2 regions of the Clostridium sp. ETTB3 genome follow, and region 2 is predicted to be linked to the other one. Evidence: predicted binding sites of a transcription regulator. Region 2 holds the regulator's gene; the other holds the start of a gene.
What was found. Region 2 encodes Rex, which represses fermentation and respiration genes when NADH is low (regulators of the CRP and FNR family bind a similar motif). Its sites were predicted from a motif close to ATTGTTAANNNNTTAACAAT; they were not measured.
Positions count from the first base shown of each region.

Region 1: the regulator Rex is predicted to act here: its motif matches at 6,289-6,308, upstream of gap (type I glyceraldehyde-3-phosphate dehydrogenase).

Region 1 is NZ_CP199832.1:2,318,173-2,328,369, reverse strand. It holds gene ACUN06_RS11260 (glycoside hydrolase family 25 protein) at 1-255, shown strand, start outside; gene ACUN06_RS11255 (VanW family protein) at 844-2,310, shown strand; gene ACUN06_RS11250 (Cof-type HAD-IIB family hydrolase) at 2,495-3,325, shown strand; gene ACUN06_RS11245 (tRNA (cytidine(34)-2'-O)-methyltransferase) at 3,454-3,915, shown strand; gene ACUN06_RS11240 (DegV family protein) at 3,936-4,772, shown strand; gene ACUN06_RS11235 (sugar-binding transcriptional regulator) at 5,226-6,260, shown strand; gene gap (type I glyceraldehyde-3-phosphate dehydrogenase) at 6,362-7,375, shown strand; gene ACUN06_RS11225 (phosphoglycerate kinase) at 7,525-8,703, shown strand; gene tpiA (triose-phosphate isomerase) at 8,882-9,628, shown strand; gene gpmI (2,3-bisphosphoglycerate-independent phosphoglycerate mutase) at 9,932-10,197, shown strand, end outside.
Region 2 is NZ_CP199832.1:370,506-380,702, reverse strand. It holds gene ACUN06_RS01820 (acyl-CoA dehydrogenase) at 1-676, opposite strand, end outside; gene ACUN06_RS01815 (short-chain-enoyl-CoA hydratase) at 766-1,575, opposite strand; gene ACUN06_RS01810 (redox-sensing transcriptional repressor Rex) at 2,035-2,658, opposite strand; gene ACUN06_RS01805 (heavy metal translocating P-type ATPase) at 3,060-5,291, opposite strand; gene ACUN06_RS01800 (ArsR/SmtB family transcription factor) at 5,338-5,694, opposite strand; gene mgtE (magnesium transporter) at 6,218-7,561, opposite strand; gene ACUN06_RS01790 (xanthine phosphoribosyltransferase) at 7,606-8,175, opposite strand; purine riboswitch at 8,265-8,364, opposite strand; gene ACUN06_RS01785 (L,D-transpeptidase family protein) at 8,512-10,197, opposite strand, start outside.

The sequences.
Region 1 (10,197 bases), 880 kb from region 2:
GTTTCTGGACTTACTGTAAGTAGAAAGGGAAATACATTAAATATAAGTTGGAAAAAGAATACTGATACAGATTTAGTTGGATATAATATTTTTGCAAATAATTATTGGATTGGTACAGTAGATGCAAAAGATACTAGTTTTTCTATAAACACAAATCAATTACCATTCAAAGTAAGTGGCCCAATAAAAATAAGCATAGAAGCATTTGATAATGATGGAGAAACATCCAAAAGGAGAAGTAGCTTTACAATATAAGTGAGATTCTAAATCTTTGATTTAGCTAATCGAACTTACTCATCCGACGTTTAGGAGGAGGAGTTTCATAAATTGATTCTAAATCTTTGATTTAGCTAATCGAAGTTGCTTGAAGCTCCAAATTTTTAATTTGGTTAGCTGAAAGTACACTTTAGTGTACTCATCCGACGTTTAGGAGGAGGAGTTTCATAAATTGATTCTAAATCTTTGATTTAGCTAATCGAACTTGCTTGAAGCTCCAAATTTTTAATTTGGTTAGCTGAAAGTACACTTTAGTGTACTCATCCGACGTTTAGGAGGAGGAGTTTCATAAATTGATTCTAAATCTTTGATTTAGCCAATTTTATTAAAAGTAAAAGAATAGCATTAATGGTGATTTGTATATAAAAAAAGAAAGTGTAAACAATAACTAAACGTAAATATACAAAAAAGAAAGGCTATTCTTTTTATTTTATAATTTATAAATAAAATAGTTTTATGAATTGTAATAATTTTATTAATTGTATTAATTTAAGGAATAGAATATAATTAAAGTTATAATGCAATTTTAAGCAATTATATATATTTTTGAGTGAGAGGAGTAAGGTTGTGAATAGTGAAAAAGCAAAGGATGGAAAGTTTAAAAATATTATAGGCAAAAACAAAAACATAATAATTATAGCATCTACTGTTATAGTATTAGGTGCAGGTATTATAGGAGCTTATATTATTAATGTTGAAAATAAAGTTGCTGGGTGGAAAGAAAGAATATATCCAGGTGTACAAGCTTATGGTATAGACCTAGGTGGTAAAACAAAAGAAGAAGCAATAAATATACTTAATGAAGAGTTAGTTTCTTTAATTGGAAATAAAAATATAAAGGTTACAGTTGGAGATAAAAAATTTGAGTTAAAATATTCAGATATCACCCCATCAGTAAGTGCTAGTGAAACTGTAGAAAAAGCGTTACAATATGGGAAAGATTCAAGTTTATTTGATAAAAAGAAAATGATAGAAAATGGTATAGATGTAAAAGTTGATACTGTATTAAGCTATGATGAAGAAAAGGTTAATGAATTTGTAAATTATGTTAACGGGCAAGTTAAAATTAATGCAGTAGATGCATCTATTTCAATTAATGGAGGTAATATTTCAGTTATACCAGGTTCTAATGGAAAAAGTATAGATACAGAGGAATTAACAAATAAAATTAAGGCATGTATAGATCCAGATCCTGAAAAATTTGAAGAGGTATCAGTTGAAATGCATGAATATTCTCCAAAAATCACATCTAAATCATTAAATAAAATAGATGGAATAATATCATCTTATTCAACTACTTTTAGTAATAATGATTCAGGAAGAGTAGAAAATTTGAGAATAGCTAGTGGATATATTAATGGAACACTATTAATGCCAGGAGATGAATTTAGTTATAATAATACTATAGGACCAACAACTGCTGAAAGAGGATATAAAAAAGCAAATACATATGTAGGATCTAAAATAGTTCCTGATTACGGTGGTGGTGTATGCCAAGTATCAAGTACTCTTTATAGAGCTATAATTCAGGCTAATATAAGATCTACAGAAAGAAGAAATCATTCAATGACAGTTGGATATGCAGCACCAGGATTAGATGCAACAGTTGCAGCTGGATACATTGATTATAAATTTGTAAATACTTATGATTTTCCAATATATATTCAAGGATATTTATCAGGAAACAGAGTTGTATTTAATATTTTTGGTAACAAGGAAGCAATGAATGGAAAAACTTATGAACTTGTTAATGAAATATTAGAAACTTATAATTATGGAACAGAAGAAGTTAAAGACTCTACTTTAAATGAAGGAACAAGAATTGTAACATCATCTGGAGTTAATGGATGTAAAGCTAGTGGTTATTTAGTTACTTATCAAAATGGGGTGCAAATAAATAAGGAACTTATTTCAACAGACATTTATACAGCTAAAAATCAAGTTGTAAGTGTAGGAACTAAAAAGGCACAAGAACAAACTCCAGTAGAAGCAAAGCCAGAGCAAGATAATCAAGAGCAAGTAGTACCGCAATAAATAGAGTATTCTGTGAATTGATAAAATTTAAAAAGTGTAAATTAAAAAAAGTTGTCATAATATGTGTTAAAGATGTAAAATGTCAATAGCATGATATTATGACTTTTTAACATTTCATAGAAGGTATTTATAAAATATATTATATGAATTTATGTTTTAAGATCAGATTATAAGGAGTTTTACAATGAAGTATAAAATGATATGTATAGATATGGATGGTACTTTATTAGGGAAAAGGAAAAGAATTTCAGAGAGAAATAAAAATGCAATAAAACAAGCACATGATAAAGGAATTGAAATAGTTGTAACAACAGGTAGGTTGTATAATAATGCAGCATATTTTTCAAAACTTTTAGGTGTAGATTCTCCTGTAATAGCGGCAAATGGAGCAATTGTTATTGATCAAAAAAATAATGAGGTTATATATGAATGTGGTATTCCTAAAGATGAGTGTATTAAAATATTAAAAATATTAATAAAATATAATTCCTTTTTTCAATTTAACACAAGAAATATGATTTATTGTAACAATTGGATTACTAAAACAGCTACTAAAAGTTATATGACAAAACAACATTTTTTTGAGCATTTACAAGTAGAATATGAAATTGTAAAAAGTCAAGAATGTTGGATAAATATATTTAATAAGGAAGAAGTAGATAAAAGTATTGTTTTTACACCACTTAAATCAACTATGATTAAAATAAAAGATGAAATAAATAAATTAAATAGTGTAGATTGTTTTGCATCAGGGGATCATAGTTTAGAAATTAATTATAAAGATGTATCAAAAGGAAATGCAATTAAATCATTACTTGACAAATATAAAATTAAAGAAGAAGAATTAGTTTGTATTGGTGACAATGAAAATGATATATCAATGATTAAGTTAGCAGGCTTGGGAATTGCAATGGGAAATGCAATATCTGAAGTTAAAAATATAGCAGATTATATAACAGATACTAATAAAAGAGATGGTGTAGCAAAGGCTATTGAAAAGTTTATATTAAAATAAACTTAAAAAATTAACAAAGTGTAAAATACTTTGACTATTAAAGGACTATATAGTATCATAAAATATATATAAATAGTGTAAAGTAAGATGTTATAACATCTTACTTTTTATTTTGGAAGGTGAAATTTTTGAATTTAAATATAGTTTTATATCAACCAGAAATACCACAAAATACAGGAAATATTGCAAGAACTTGTGTATTAACTGATTCAACTCTTCATTTAATAAAACCTTTAGGGTTTAGCATTGATGATAAGGCTGTTAGAAGATCAGGATTAGATTATTGGAAGGACTTAAAATTAGAAGTTCATGAATCATATGAAGATTTTATAGCTAAGTATGGAGATAGAAGAATATTTTTATCAACTACTCATGGAGGAAATATATATTCTGATGAAAAATTCCAAGATGGAGATTTTATAATGTTTGGAAGAGAATCTTCAGGTGTTCCAGAAAGTGTACATAATGCTCATATGGGAATAAGAGTACCTATGGTTAAAAGTAGCACAAGAAGCTTAAACTTATCAAATACTGTAGCAATAATAGCTTATGAAGCATTAAAACAAATTGGATTTCCAAATATGAAATAATAATGATAGGGGGTACTTGTATGGAAAAAATTAAGATTATTACTGATAGTACTTTAGATTTACCTGCAGATCTTATTAAAGAAAAGGGAATTGAAGTTTTACCTTTATTAATTAACTTTGGAGAAGAAAGCTACTTAGATGGAGTTGAAATAAACATTCATCAAATGTTAGAAAGAATAGAAAAAGATAATATTCTTCCAACTACAGCTCAAGTTACACCAAACAGATTTGAGGAAGTATTTAAAAAATATTTAGATGAAGGTTATAAAATAGTAGCATTACTTTTATCATCAGAAATGAGTGGAACTTACCAATCAGCTTGCATAGCAAAAAATATTTTAGAAAGTGATGATATTGTTGTAATTGATTCTAAAAATGTAACTTCAGGATTAGGAGTTTTAGCATTAAAAGCTTGTGAATTTAGAGATAATGGAGATAGCATTATTGAAATTGAAGAAAAAATTAAGGTGTTAATTCCAAAGGTAAGAAGCTCATTAGGATTTGAATCATTAGAAAACTTAGTAAGAGGTGGAAGACTTTCTAAAACAGCAGGTACTATAGGTAGTGTTTTAGGCTTAAGACTTATTTTAGAAGTAAAAGATGGGAAAATGGCTGTTAAAGATAAGGTTAGAGGAAGTAAAAAAGCCTTAAAGAAAATAATTTCTGATTTTGAAAATGGAAATGTAGATATGGAGTCTCCAATAGTATTATTAGAAATTTTAAATCAAGAAATTTATTTAGGATTAAAGAAATATTTTGAAGAAAATGATGTGAATTATATAGATGCTAAAGTTGGATGTACAGTTGGAATACATTCAGGAATTAAAGCATGTGGTATTTTCTTTATTGAAAAATAGTTATCATATTTGGGGCTGACGCACTGAAACTTTTATACACAATATATTGTTTTAAAAAATAAAAATCAACACAATATATTGTAGTATTTATTCTTAATGCGTCATCCCCTTTTTCATAAGGAATATTAATTAAAGTACTATAAATAAGCAGTTTAAAATATTAAAAATCAATGAAAAAAATAAACATCTACCTTGGAATATTAAGGGGAAAGTGGAATATTGTTTTTGAATATAGTAATATCAAAATACATAAAATATAAAGGTAAATTTAGAAAATAAATATATTAATTATATTAAATATAACTAAATTTAATAAATTTAATTAAAAAAAGAAAAAAATATAAAAAAAATTACTAGAAAGACTTTCAAATTTTAGATATCTGTTTTATAATAATAAATGTGGGACATAAAAGTCATTGCTGGGACATTTTTAGTCCAAAAGGAGGGGCTGAAGTGCAGGAAATATTAGAATTGCAAAAAAAGATAGTTCCTGAGCTAGTAGAAGTTCTTGAAAAACGATATAATGTTTTAAGAACAATTTATTATAACCAACCTATTGGAAGAAGAATGCTAGCAAGTGAACTAGATCTTGGTGAAAGAGTAGTTAGAAATGAAATTGATTTATTAAAATCACAAAACTTAATAGAAATAAATACCCCTGGTATGACAGTTACAAAAGATGGACAAAATGTCTTAGAGGGATTAAAAGAATTTATTTATCAAATTAAGGGATTAAATGACATTGAGAAATGTATTAAATCATTTTTAGGTGTAAAAGATGTTGTAATAGTTCCAGGAAATGTTAATGAAAATCCAGAAACAATTAAGGAACTAGGTAAAGCAGCAGCTAACTATGTAAAAAATATCATTAAGGATCATGATATAATAGCCATAACTGGAGGAAGTACAATTAAGGAAGTTGTGGAAGCTTTCCCTAAGATAAATAATGTTTCAGATATTCTTGTTATTCCAGCTAGAGGCGGAATGGGAAGAAAAGTTGAAAGTCAAGCTAATTATTTAGCTGCATCATTAGCAAACAAGCTTGATGGTACTTATAAATTACTTCATATTCCAGAAAATGTTAGTCTGAATGTTTTAGAAGGACTTCTTAAAGAAAAACAAATAAAAGAAGTTATTGATAATATTCATAATGCAGATATTTTAATTTATGGAATAGGAAATGCAATTCACATGGCTAAAAAGCGTGGATTATCAGAGGAATATATAAGTAAACTTAAAAGTATTGGAGCAGTTGGTGAAGCTTATGGATGTTATTTTAATAAAAATTCACAAGTAGTTTCAGAAAACACACCAATTGGAATAAATTTCAATGACTCAAAGAAAATTAACACACATATTGCTGTAGCCGCAGGAGAAAATAAAGTTGAAGCAATTATTGCTACTGAAATGAACAATGAAAAGGCTGTTTTAGTAACAGATGAAGCTGCAGGGAGAAAAATTGCTAAATTAATAGAATCTCATAAATAGATTTTCAAAAATAGTAATTAATTAAAACTTTGAGAAATTTTTAATCATGATTTAAAATTTAATTTTAAATATATAATATCTATTTTTAGGAGGTAATTGTAATGGTAAGAGTTGCAATTAATGGTTTTGGACGTATAGGACGTCTTGCATTTAGACAAATGTTTGGAGCTGAAGGGTACGAAGTAGTTGCTATCAACGATTTAACAAGCCCAAAAATGTTAGCTCACTTATTAAAATATGATTCAGCACAAGGAAGATACGCTTTAGGTGATACAGTTACTGCTGGTGAAAACTCAATCACTGTAGATGGAAAAGAAATCAGAATATATGCTGAAGCTGATGCTTCTAAATTACCATGGGGTGAATTAGATGTTGACGTAGTATTAGAATGTACTGGATTCTACGTATCAAAAGCTAAGTCTCAAGCTCACATTGAAGCAGGTGCTAAGAAAGTTGTTATATCAGCTCCAGCTGGAAACGACCTTCCAACAGTTGTATTCAACGTAAACCAAGATATCTTAACTGCTGAAGATAACATAATTTCAGCTGCATCTTGTACTACAAACTGCTTAGCTCCAATGGCTAAAGCATTAAATGACTATGCTACAATCCAATCTGGTATAATGTCTACAATCCACGCTTACACTGGAGACCAAATGATCTTAGACGGTCCTCAAAGAAAAGGTGATTTAAGAAGAGCTAGAGCTGGAGCTGTTAACATAGTTCCTAACTCAACTGGAGCTGCTAAAGCTATCGGATTAGTTATCCCAGAATTAAACGGAAAATTAATCGGTTCTGCACAAAGAGTACCAGTTCCAACTGGATCAAGCACAATCTTAGTTGCTGTAGTTAAGGGTGAAAATGTAACTGTAGAAGGAATCAACGCTGCTATGAAAGCTGCTTCTAACGAATCATTCGGTTACACTGAAGAAGAATTAGTTTCTTCAGACATCATCGGAATCAAGTACGGTTCATTATTTGATGCAACTCAAACTATGGTATCTGAAATCGGAGAAGGATTATACCAAGTTCAAGTTGTTTCATGGTATGACAACGAAAACTCATACACTAGCCAAATGGTTAGAACTATTAAATACTTCGCTGAATTAGCTTAATTTTAATAGATAATTATATATGGATTTAGATGCTTATAAAAGCACTCTTATAAGATCCTAAACAGGGTCCGGTCTCTAAGGCATACTTATAAGACCGGGCCTATTTTAAAATTATAGATAAAACTATAAAAATTTATGAGGTGAAAAGAATGAGCTTTAATAAAAAGACAATTGAAGATGTTCAAGTTAAAGGTAAAAGAGTTTTAGTAAGATGTGACTTTAACGTACCATTAAAAGATGGAGTTATAACTGATGAAAATAGATTAGTAGGAGCTCTTCCAACAATCAAATACTTAATTGAAAATGGAGCTAAAGTTATACTTTGCTCACACTTAGGAAAAGATGCATCTAAGAGCTTAGCACCAGTTGCTGTAAGATTAAGCGAAATGTTAGGTAAAGAAGTTGTTTTCGCTAGAGACGAAGAAGTTGTTGGAGAAAACGCTAGAAAAGCTGTTGCTGATATGAAAGACGGAGATGTTGTATTATTAGAAAACACTAGATGCAGAAAAGAAGAAACTAAGAACGGAGAAGAATTATCTAAGGAATTAGCTTCTTTATGTGACATTTATGTTAACGATGCATTTGGAACAGCTCACAGAGCTCACTCATCAACTGTAGGAGTAACTAACTACGTTGATACAGCTGTATGCGGATACTTAATTCAAAAAGAATTAAAGTTCTTAGGAGAAGCTGTAAATAACCCAGTTAGACCTTTCGTTGCTATATTAGGTGGATCTAAGGTTTCTGATAAAATAGCTGTTATCAACAACTTATTAGAAAAAGTTGATACAATTATCATTGGTGGAGGAATGGCTTATACATTCTTAAAAGCTCAAGGATATGAAATCGGAACTTCTTTATGTGAAGATGATAGAATGGATTACGCTAAGGAAATGATAGCTAAAGCTGAAGCTAAAGGTGTTAAATTCTTATTACCAGTAGATCACAGAATTGCTGATGGATTCAAGGATGTTGAAGCTAAGGTTACTGAAGATCAAAATATTCCAGCTGGATATATGGGATTAGATATCGGACCTAAGACAGAAGCTTTATATGCTGAAGCAATAAAAGATGCTAAGACAGTTATCTGGAACGGACCAATGGGAGTATTCGAATTCGAAAACTTCAACAAAGGAACAATTGCTGTTGCTAAAGCTATGGCAGATGCAGATGCTACAACAGTTATCGGTGGAGGAGACTCAGCTGCTGCTGTTAATATCTTAGGATTTGGAGATAAGATGACTCACATTTCTACAGGTGGTGGAGCTTCTTTAGAATTCTTAGAAGGTAAAACATTACCAGGAATTGCTGCTTTAAACGACAAGTAGAAATATTTAAGAGTGGCAAGTGATAAGTGGCAAGTTGAGGAAAAAATTCAGCTTAGGCTGAATTTTAGAAAAATATATTTTTAGAAGCTTCATTAGGAGTTTCTACCTTAACTTGTCATTTGTAACTGTAAACTTGTTACTAAAAACTTTTAAAAAAATTTTATTAGAGGTGAATTAAATGAGAAAGGCTATTATTGCTGGAAACTGGAAAATGCACTATACTCCAGAAGAAGCTGTTAAAGTTATAAATGAATTAAAGCCATTAGTAAAGGATGCTACTTGTGATGTAGTAGTTTGTCCTACTTTTGTTTGCTTAGATGCTGTATTAAAGGCAGTTGAAGGATCAAACATTAAAGTTGCAGCTCAAAACATGCACTTTGAAGAAAAGGGAGCTTTCACTGGTGAAGTTGCTCCAGGAATGTTAGAAGCTATGGGAGTTAGCTATGTTGTTTTAGGACACAGTGAAAGAAGAGAATACTTCAATGAAACTGATGAAGCTTTAAACAAAAAAGTTAAAGCTGCATTTGCTCATAATTTAACTCCAATCCTTTGCTGTGGAGAAACTTTAGAGCAAAGAGAAAATGGAACAACTAATGAAGTTGTTGGAGCTCAAATCAAAGCTGATTTAGAAGGTTTATCACCAGAATTAGCAGAAAAAGTTGTTATAGCTTACGAACCAATTTGGGCTATCGGAACTGGTAAGACTGCTACTGATGAGCAAGCTAACGAAACAATAAAAGCAATTAGAAACATCTTAGCTGAAATGTTTGGTAAAGAAGTTGCTGACAAGATAAGAATTCAATACGGTGGATCAGTTAAGCCAGGAACTATAAAAGCTCAAATGGCTCAATCTGATATCGATGGTGCTTTAGTTGGTGGAGCTAGTTTAGTTGCTACTGACTTTGCTCAAATCGTAAACTACTAAAATTAATAAAAGAAATCCTCTGCTAGGGATTTCTTTTTTTGCTTTTTAGTAAACTTTTCAATTTAAAACAATTAAATATTTTTGGGTTATTTAGCAAAAAATAAATTATCAGAAAATTTTTTAGACAAACGTTTACAAGAAATTAACTATATTGTTTAGCTATAATAATTATAGTATAATAAACATGGTTCAATTAAAGGTACTAAGGACAAGTGAGGTTCAATTGTCTTTAATTATATAATGAAACTCACAGAGGTATAATTTTTTTGAAACTAAAAAGTATATATATATTTGGAGGGAATTATGGCAAAGAAACCTGTAATGTTAATGATATTAGATGGATTTGGAATAGCTCCAGCAGGAGATGGAAATGCAGTTGCTGCTGCAAATAAACCAAATTATGATAAATTAGTTGCAAACTATCCTCACTCACAATTACAAGCAAGTGGTATGTTTGTTGGATTACCAGATGGGCAAATGGGTAACTCAGAAGTTGGTCATTTAAATATTGGAGCAGGAAGAATTATATATCAAGAATTAACAAGAATAACTAAAGAAATAAATGAAGG
Region 2 (10,197 bases):
CTACTAAGTTTTCCTTTGGAATTACACAATCTTCAAATATAAGTTCAGTTGTAGAAGATGCTCTAATTCCTAACTTGTCTTCTTTCTTACCAATTGAGAATCCTGGGAAATCTTTTTCAACTATAAATGCAGATATTCCTCTAGTTCCTTGAGACTTATCAGTCATTGCAAACACTATAAAAGTATCAGCTACTCCACCATTAGTAATGAATATTTTTGATCCATTTAAGATATAATTATCTCCCTCTAAAATAGCTGTAGTTTGTTGTCCAGCAGCATCTGTTCCTGCTCCTGGTTCTGTTAAACCAAATGCACCTATTTTTTCTCCTTTTGCAAGTGGTACTAAGTATTTTTCCTTTTGTGCTGGAGTTCCATTTTCATATAATAACGAAGCACAAAGTGAAGTATGAGCTGAAAGAATAACCCCTGTTGTCGCACAAACTTTTGATAATTCTTCAACAGCTATTATATATGATAATACATCGCCGCCAGATCCACCTAACTCCTTAGGGAATGGAATACCCATCATGCCTAGCTCGCCCATTTTCTTTACATTTTCCATTGGAAATCTTTCTGTTTCATCGATTTCAGCAGCTATTGGTTTTACTTCATTAACTGCAAATTCTTTAACCATTTGTCTCACTAACTCTTGTTCTCTAGTTAATCCAAAATCCATTACTTTTTTACCTCCCTGTAATACCATCTTTATGCGTGAAATACAAAATTTTCTGCAATACACATCTATATATTTAAATTTAATTTAATTTACTTGTTTTTAAAGTTCTTTTCTCTTCTTTCTAAAAATGCAGTCATTCCTTCTAATTGGTCTTCTGAATCAAAGCATTGTCCAAAATCATTTGCTTCAATTTCAATTGCTTTATCTATATCAACTTGCATTCCTCTATTTATTGCATCTTTGCATTGTCTTACTGCTATTGGAGCATTTGCACAAATAACATCTGCCATTTTCTTTGCTTCATCCATTAAATTTTCTAATGGAACAACCTTATTAACTAATCCAATTCTTAATGCTTCATCAGCCTTAATCATTGCACATGTGTAAATCATTTCTTTAGCTTTTCCTAAGCCAACTATTCTAGGTAATCTTTGGGTTCCACCAAACCCTGGTGTAATTCCAAGTCCAGCTTCTGGTTGAGCAAACTTAGCTTTTTCTGAAGCAATTCTAATATCGCAAGCCATTGCTAATTCACAACCTCCACCTAAGGCAAATCCAGATATCGCAGCTATAACAGGCTTATTTAAACTTTCAATTTTTCTAAAAACTTTATTACCTAAAACCCCAAATTCTTCTCCACCTTTTGCATCTAAATCCTTCATTTCTGCTATATCAGCTCCAGCAACAAAAGATTTTTCTCCTGCACCTTTAATTATTACACAATAAATATTATTATCATTTTCAATATTAGTAATTGCTGAATCTAGTTCCTTTAAAGTTTCTGAATTTAAAGCATTTAATGCTTTAGGTCTATTTATTGTTACAATAGCTAATTTACCTTCCTTTTCAAGAATTAAATTTTTTAATTCTTGTTCTAAAATAACATTTTTGATTTCCATAAATTCTTCTTCCCCTTTATACCCATTTTTTCACATAAACACCCTTTTCTTTGTTATATTATTAACAAATCAATTCAAAAAAACATTCTTTTTCCTCATCTTTGGTTAGAAGATTCTGAATAATCATAACCTACTTTTAATTATAATATCTAATTTTACCATTTGCAATTAATATTTTACTATTCGGTATAAATATTACATTTTTTCAATTTATTTCTTGTTAATGTTTGGTTTAACTATCTTAATTTTATAATTTCAATTATAAAATTAATAAAACATTTATTAATTTATATAAACTTTTAAATGTTATCAATCTTATAGTTTTAAATTTTCATATACATTAATATTGATAACTTTAAGCTATGAAAAATTTTATACTTTTGTAGATAAAAAAATAACAAATTAAAATTAAGTTTTTTCAAAACTTTTTTTTAATTTGTTATTTTTTTAAATTTATTCTTATTTCATTAAATATACTAATGTCAATAAACTTTCAGATAAATGAACATTTTCAACCTTAACATCGTCTGGTACTACTAAATCTACTGGTGCAAAGTTCCATACTCCTTTTATTCCACCCTTAACTAAAAGGTCACAAACCTTTTGTGCATTAATTCTTGGAACACAAATAATTCCAATATTAATATTATTATTTTCTAAATAATTACCTAATGTATCAATATCCTTTATTTCTACATCCCTTATTCTCATTCCAATAAGTTTTGGATTTGCATCAAATATTCCATCAATAGATAATCCTAATTCTGAAAATCTGCTATAATTAGCAATTGCTTGCCCTAGGTTACCAGCACCTATTATTACTCCAGTATATTCTTTATCCAACCCTAAAATTAAGCTAATTTGTTTATACAATTCCTTTACATTATAGCCATAACCTTGTTGCCCAAAATCCCCAAAATTATTTAAATCTTGTCTAATTTGAGATGCTGTAAATCCTATTTTTTCACCTAATTCTTTTGATGAAATTCTATCTACATCATTTCTCATCAGCTCTTTCAAATATCTATGGTATTTTGGTAATCTTTTAATTACTGCCATAGAGACATTTTTCTTTTTTTCCATAGTATATGAATCTCCTTAATCTATTCAATAATTTTCCTTTTACTAAACTTTGATAATATAATAACATACTTTTCACTTTTAATCTATTAATTTAATAATTTGTAAAAAATTTTATTTACATTATAAAATTTCATTTTTTTCTATTTTTAAATTTAATTAATACTATATTAATAAATATAGTATTAACAATTTTAATATATCTTATTATTTTTCCTAAAAACAGAGACTTATGTATAACGTAGCAGATGCGTTATACATAAGTCTCATAAATATTCGTAGTCAAGCTTAAAACCTTTCTACTTTGCAACAAGAGCTAAAATGATCTTGTACACCATTCCCTTTTGCCTAAAATTTTTCTGGACTTATTTAATTATAATTATCTTATTATAATTTGTCAATATTCATCGAATTATCCTCATTGAATTTAATACTGCTAATAAAGTTACTCCAACATCTGCAAATACAGCAGCCCACATATTTGTTAATCCTGCTACAACTAATATCATAACAACAACCTTTATAAATAATGAGAAAATTATATTTTGCCATAATATCTTATTTGTTTTTCTTGATATTCTTATAGCATCTGAAATAGATTCTATTTTATCTTTCATTAATACTACATCAGCTGCTTCAATTGCCGCATCAGATCCTACTCCTCCCATGGCAATTCCAATATCTGCTCTAGCTAAAACTGGAGCATCATTAATTCCATCACCAACAAATAATACTTTACCATTTCCTACTTTTTTATTTAAAACTTCTTCTAATTTATTTACCTTATCACTTGGTAATAATTCAGAGTATACTTCATCAATTCCAATATCATTTGCAACTTTTTCAGCAACTTCCTTACTATCTCCAGTAAGCATTACAGTCTTTTTAATTCCTGCATTTTTTAATTCTACTATTGCTTCTTTTACATTTTCCTTTATTTCATCTGAAATTATTATATTTCCTTTATATTCTGAATTAATTGCAATATGAACTATAGTCCCAATTGTATTTACTTTATCATAAAAAATATTATTTTTAATCATTAATTTTGAATTTCCTAATAAGACATTTTTCCCCCTTATTATTGCTTCAACACCATGACCAGCAACTTCTTTATAACTTTCAATTTCATTTTTATTAATTTTCTTTCCATATGCTTCTGCAATAGATACTGCAATTGGATGGTTAGAATTTGCTTCACCTAATGCTGTTATTTCTAATAATTCATCTTTACTAATATTTTTTGCGTTAATGCTTGTAACCTTAAATACACCTTTAGTTAAGGTACCAGTTTTATCAAATACTATTATTTCACTTTCCTTAAGTGCTTCTAAATAATTTCCCCCCTTAACTAATACACCTTTCTTAGATGCTGCACCTATACCTGAGAAAAATCCTAATGGAATTGATACTACTAATGCACAAGGACAAGATACAACTAATAAAGATAATGCTTTATATAACCACTCTGAAAATACTGCACCTTTAATAAAAATAGGTGGAATAATAGCTACTAACACTGCTACTAATACAACAATAGGTGTATATATCTTTGAAAACTTTGTTATAAATTTTTCTGTAGGAGCCTTTTTATTTGATGCATTTTCAACTAATTCTAATATTCTTGCAACAGTTGATTCTCCATACTCCTTAGTTACTCTTACTTTTAAAACGCCACTATTATTTATTTCACCTGATAAAATTTCATCTCCAGCTTTAATTTCACGAGGCACTGATTCACCAGTTAATGCTGAAGTATCTAAAAAACTTTCTCCACTTAAAACCACTCCATCTAATGGAACCCTTTCTCCTGGCTTTATTAATATTACTTCATTTAAACTTACGTCCTCAGGAGATACTTTAACTTCATTATTACTTCTTAAAACATTTGCATAATCTGCTCTAATATTCATAAGAGAAGAAATAGATTTTCTTGACTTATTTACAGCATATCCTTGGAATACCTCTCCAATTTGGTAAAATAGCATTACTGCAACAGCTTCAGGATATTCACCAATAAAAAATGCTCCAATTGTAGCAATACTCATAAGGAAATTTTCATCAAATATTTCACCATTAGTAATATTTTTTAATGCAGTTAAAATTACTTCTCCACCAATTACAAGATAACTTGCAATAAATAATATTATAGATACCGAATTATTATTTCCATTGTAAGCTAATGCAACTAAATATATTAATGTTCCAATTATAAGCATTATATTTTCTTTTATATACTCAATTACTCCAGCATTATTTTCACTTAAACCATTACTATGTGTATGATTATGTGTCTCATTTTTATTAATTTTTGTTTTTTCAGTACATTTTTTTACTTCACCATTTTCAAAACTTGTAGAACAACAGCTATCTTTACATTCACTAGTTGTATTTTTAATTACCGTATTATTTAATTTTTCCTCTACTTTTACATCTGGCTCTAATTTTTTAACAATTGATTTTATTTCATTTATTATTTCACCCTTTAAGCTTTCTTCTTTTATTTCAGCTATTAATAATGTTGTTGAAAAATTAACAGTTGCTTCTTTAACTCCATTAATTTTATTAACTTTAGTTTCTATCTTATTAGCACAATTTGCACAGTCTAATCCATTTAAAACTAACCTTATTTCCAATTTACTATCCCTCCCATAAAAATTTTATATTTTAAAATCTCTATACTTATTCAGTAATATGATGTAATCCAGCATCAAATATTTGCTTGATATGTTCATCATCTAATGAATAATAAATTACTTTTCCAGCTCTTCTAAACTTAACAAGCCTTGCTGATTTTAATACTCTTAATTGATGTGAAATAGCTGACTGACTAATATTTAATAATACTGATAAATCACATACACACATTTCTGATTCAAATAATGAGCATATTATTTTTATTCTAGTACTATCACCAAATACTTTAAATAATTCGGCTAAATCATATAATGTTTCTTCTTTAGGTAATTTATTTTTAACATTTTCAACTACCTCCTTATGAATTACGTTACATGAACAAGATTCTGATTTATTTTCCATATTAATTTCACGTCCCTAACTATATTGTTTATATTAAAAATAATTTTATAAATTCACCCCATAAACATATGAATAACTGTTCATATGTTTATACTTTTATTATATGCTTATCTTAGTAAATTAGTCAACATTTTTTTAGAAAACTTTAACTTTATTTTTTATCTATAATTTATGAAAATAAATACTTATATTAAAGTAACTTTTATTTTAAATTTATAATTTTATATCCTTTAACTTATCTTTTGTAAAATCTTATAAAAAATCCTATTTAATAAAATTATCTCTATATAACATTTAAATTACTGTATTTTTATGGTACAATAATTATATAAACCTACCAGGCATAAATAGGTTTTTAAACAAGGGTAGTCTGCTAATGCCCTTGTTTTTCTTTTATATAAAACAAATTAACTTTTACCTATTGATTTATAATTTTTATCATACATATTTTCTTTTATATAAATAATTTAACCCCAAAAGAAATAAATTACTTTTGGGGTTAAATTATTTATATTATTAAATTTTACATTAAATATTGAATTAATATTGTTGCTAATCCTAAGAAAAAGAAAAATCCTAAAACATCAGTAAATGTTGTAACAAATATTGATGATGCTAATGCAGGATCCACCTTAAACTTCTTTAAAACAATTGGAACTAAATATCCTGTAATAGTAGCTACTATCATATTTAATATCATTGCAACTCCAATTACTATTCCAAACATGAAATTACCTTCCCAAATAAATCCTAAAATTCCTATAATAACTCCAATTACTATTCCTGATACTAATCCTACCCCAACTTCTTTTAAAAATACTTTTTTCATATTTTTAAAATTAAGTTCTCCTAAGGCTAATCCTCTAACTATTATTGTAAGTGTTTGTGTTCCTGCATTTCCACCCATTCCTGTAACTATTGGCATAAATGTTGCCAAAGAAACTACAGTTTGAATTGTTCCTTCAAAAAAGCCAACTACTGCTGAAGCTAAAATTGCAGTAAATAAATTTATAATTAACCATGGTAATCTACTTTTAACAGAATCCCTTAATGCCCCATCAACCTTTTCACCTTCATCTACTCCACCTAAACGATGTATATCTTCTGTAGTTTCATCTCTTAATATTTGCATAACATCATCAACTGTAACAATACCTAAAAGTCTATTATAACTATCAACTACAGGCATTGTTAAATATCCATACTTTTCAAATCTATGTCCTACTTCTTCTTGATCAGTGTTAAAAAGTACACCTTCTACCTTTGTATGAATTATATCTGATATTTTTGTATTGAAATTATGAGTTACTAATTCCTTTAATGATATTACACCCTTAAGTCTATCAAAACTATCTACCACATATAAATCATAAATATTTTCACTTTCTTCACCACAGCTTTGCAGATACTTTAATGTTTCCTCTACAGTCATATTTTCCTTAAGTGAAACAAATTCTGTTGCCATTATTCCTGCTGCAGTATCTGGATCATAACTTAATAATTGACGTACCTTTCTTGAGTCTTCATCTGTCATTTTTGCTAATATTTTATTTACTTGTTCTTCATCTAACATTCCAAGTAAATCTGTTAATTCATCTGATGACATTTCTTCAACAATATTTTTTTGCTTATTTTCTGAAAATTCCATTAAAATTAAATATTTTTCATCATCTTCAGCTTCATCTATAATATCTGCAATTAATTCTTCTGGTAATCTATTTAAAATATCTTTTTTATCTTTTGGATAATCACGTAAAACATCTAGTATATCTACTGGATGAATATTTTCTTCATATTTAATAATACTAGATTGTGGTGCATGCAATAGAAATTTTCTAAGCTCTTCTTTATTCATATTTAATTTCATGGCATTTCCTCCCAATTTATATATAGGAAGTTGTAAAATTTTTCTTATATAAATTCTATAATTCCCTTTCCTAGTTTTCCAATTCTAGCTAATGAATATACATCATATCCTTTTTTATCTAAAATATCTCTTCCTGGTTGGAATGATTTTTCTATTACTATTCCAACTCCTCCAACTTTAGCTCCTGCTTCTTCAACTAATCTTATTGCTCCTAATGCAGCTTCTCCATTAGCTAAGAAGTCATCTATTATTAATATATTATCATCTTCTGAAATGTAATCCTTAGATAAAGTTAATTCATAATCTGATCCCTTAGTAAATGAATGTACAGTAGTTTGATATACATTTCCATTTAATATCTTAGAAGATTGCTTTTTTAATGTAACCATTGGAAGTTCCATTTGCATTGCAGTCATTACAGTAGGTGCAATTCCTGAACTTTCTATTGTAAATATTTTTGTTATTCCATGCTTCTTATAATACTCTTTAAAACAACTTCCTATTTCATACATTAATTTTGCATCTACACCATGATTTAAAAATGAATCAACCTTTAAAACTGTTTCGCTTAATGCTTTTCCATCTTGTAATATACGTTCTTTTAAACTTTCCATTTGTATTATCTCTCCTAAATTAACATTAATAAAAAAATAACACTTCTAAATATATTAGAAGTGTTGAATATCCAATTTCACATAATTTTATGCATTTAACAACACCTCGTAGTCTGCTAATTAAGGTCAGCAGGTAGAAACTTTCGGACCGATTACCGATTTTATACGAGTTATTTTTACAAATTCACTTATTGGTATTATACCATGAAGATTTTCTTTGTAAATACCATTTTTTCTTAAATTTATTAATGTTTTAGTTATATTTAATAAAAAGATCTTATCAAATTTATTTCAAATAATTTAATTTGATAAGATCTATACCATTTTATTTATAAATTAATACTTACAAATTATTGTTGTGTGTTCTTCTATATTATCGTAAATAGCTTTTGCTACACCATATGTCATATTTACACATCCATGTGAACCATTAGTCTTGTATATTGATCCTCCAAATTGACTTCTCCAACTTGCATCATGAAGTCCAATGCCCCCATTGAAAGGCATCCAAAAGTTTACTGGTGAAGCATATCCTTGCCCCCTTAACACATAGTCTTTTGCTTTCCAATCTAACTTATATACACCTGCTGGAGTTGCATGACCTTGACTTACATTGCCTGTTACTACATTTCCTTGAGTTATAACTTCACCATTCTTATAATATATTACAGTTTGATTTGTTAAATCAACTTCAACAAATGTATTAAGAACATATTCATCAGTTGCAGTTGGTGTTTTGAATGTTAAATCCTTAGTTACAGATTTTCCACTTTTAATTGCATCTTCAATTTCTGAAATAGTTGTATTTCTATCTACATAATAAATTCCTGGAGTTGTACTAATTTTAATTTGTTCACCAGACCATCTAGTAACTGTTCTTGTTTCTCCAATGTTATCATACTTGTCTCCTAATTGGTTTGTATATTCTCTAATAGCATCTTCATTTAAAGAAACATTAAAATCTTCTCCTACAACTATCCATTGACTAATCATATTACCATCAATATTCTCAGAATTTCCATTAACATTAAATGTTATTTTTGCCTTTACATATTTATCAGCAGTATCTTTTGCTGCAATAACTTCCTTTGATTTAGATGTATAAATAGGACTTTCATAACATCCTTCTTCATCTAAATTTAATGTTTTATTTGCACTTATTATTTTTTCTAATATTTTTGAATTTAATAAATCCCTATTTACTTTATTTCCTATATCTTCTTTTATTATTTCATATTTACCATCATTATAATTAAGCTTTGCATTAACAGGATTAGTTACCATACTTTCGTTAAGTGCATCTAATTCTGAAATATATTTATTTAATAAACTTTCATCATAATTAATTCCATCAGTAAACTCATAATTTTTATGTCTAAATATTGATGATATCCATAAAAATGGATTTTGACTTTTTAATATTCTATCAATATCATTAGAAAAATCATATTTAAGTGATATACTTTCTCCAGTTATTGTTTCTGTTTTATTATTTCTTTCTTCAATAGTAAGAACATATTCATTTGCATTATCACGCATTAATTCTTGAGCAGATTTATTACTTTTTCCTGATATACTTATATTATTAATTGATGTTCTAAAGAAAAAATGACTATTAAAATACAATGTCATTAATAAATAAACGCCTAAAATACAAGATAAAACACAAGTAGTTATAATTAATCCCTTATTTGAAGCATTTTTCTTATTTCCTTTTAATTCATTATTTCCATTAGGTTCTGTGTCTAAATCTACAGTAGATACTTCAATATTTTCCTTTGGATCAACTTCATTTATAACATTACTATTTAATACTTCTGTTTCTTTTACTATTTTATTTTCATTTAATTCATTTTTTGTATTAATAACTTTTTCATCATTTAATTCATTTTCTTTTAATTCTAACTCATTAGTATCTTTTAAATTTTCTTTATTTAATAACTCATCTAATTTTTCAATATACATATTATAGTCTTTAATACTTAACTTATTTGCAAATAAAATTAAATTTTCCTTTGCCTT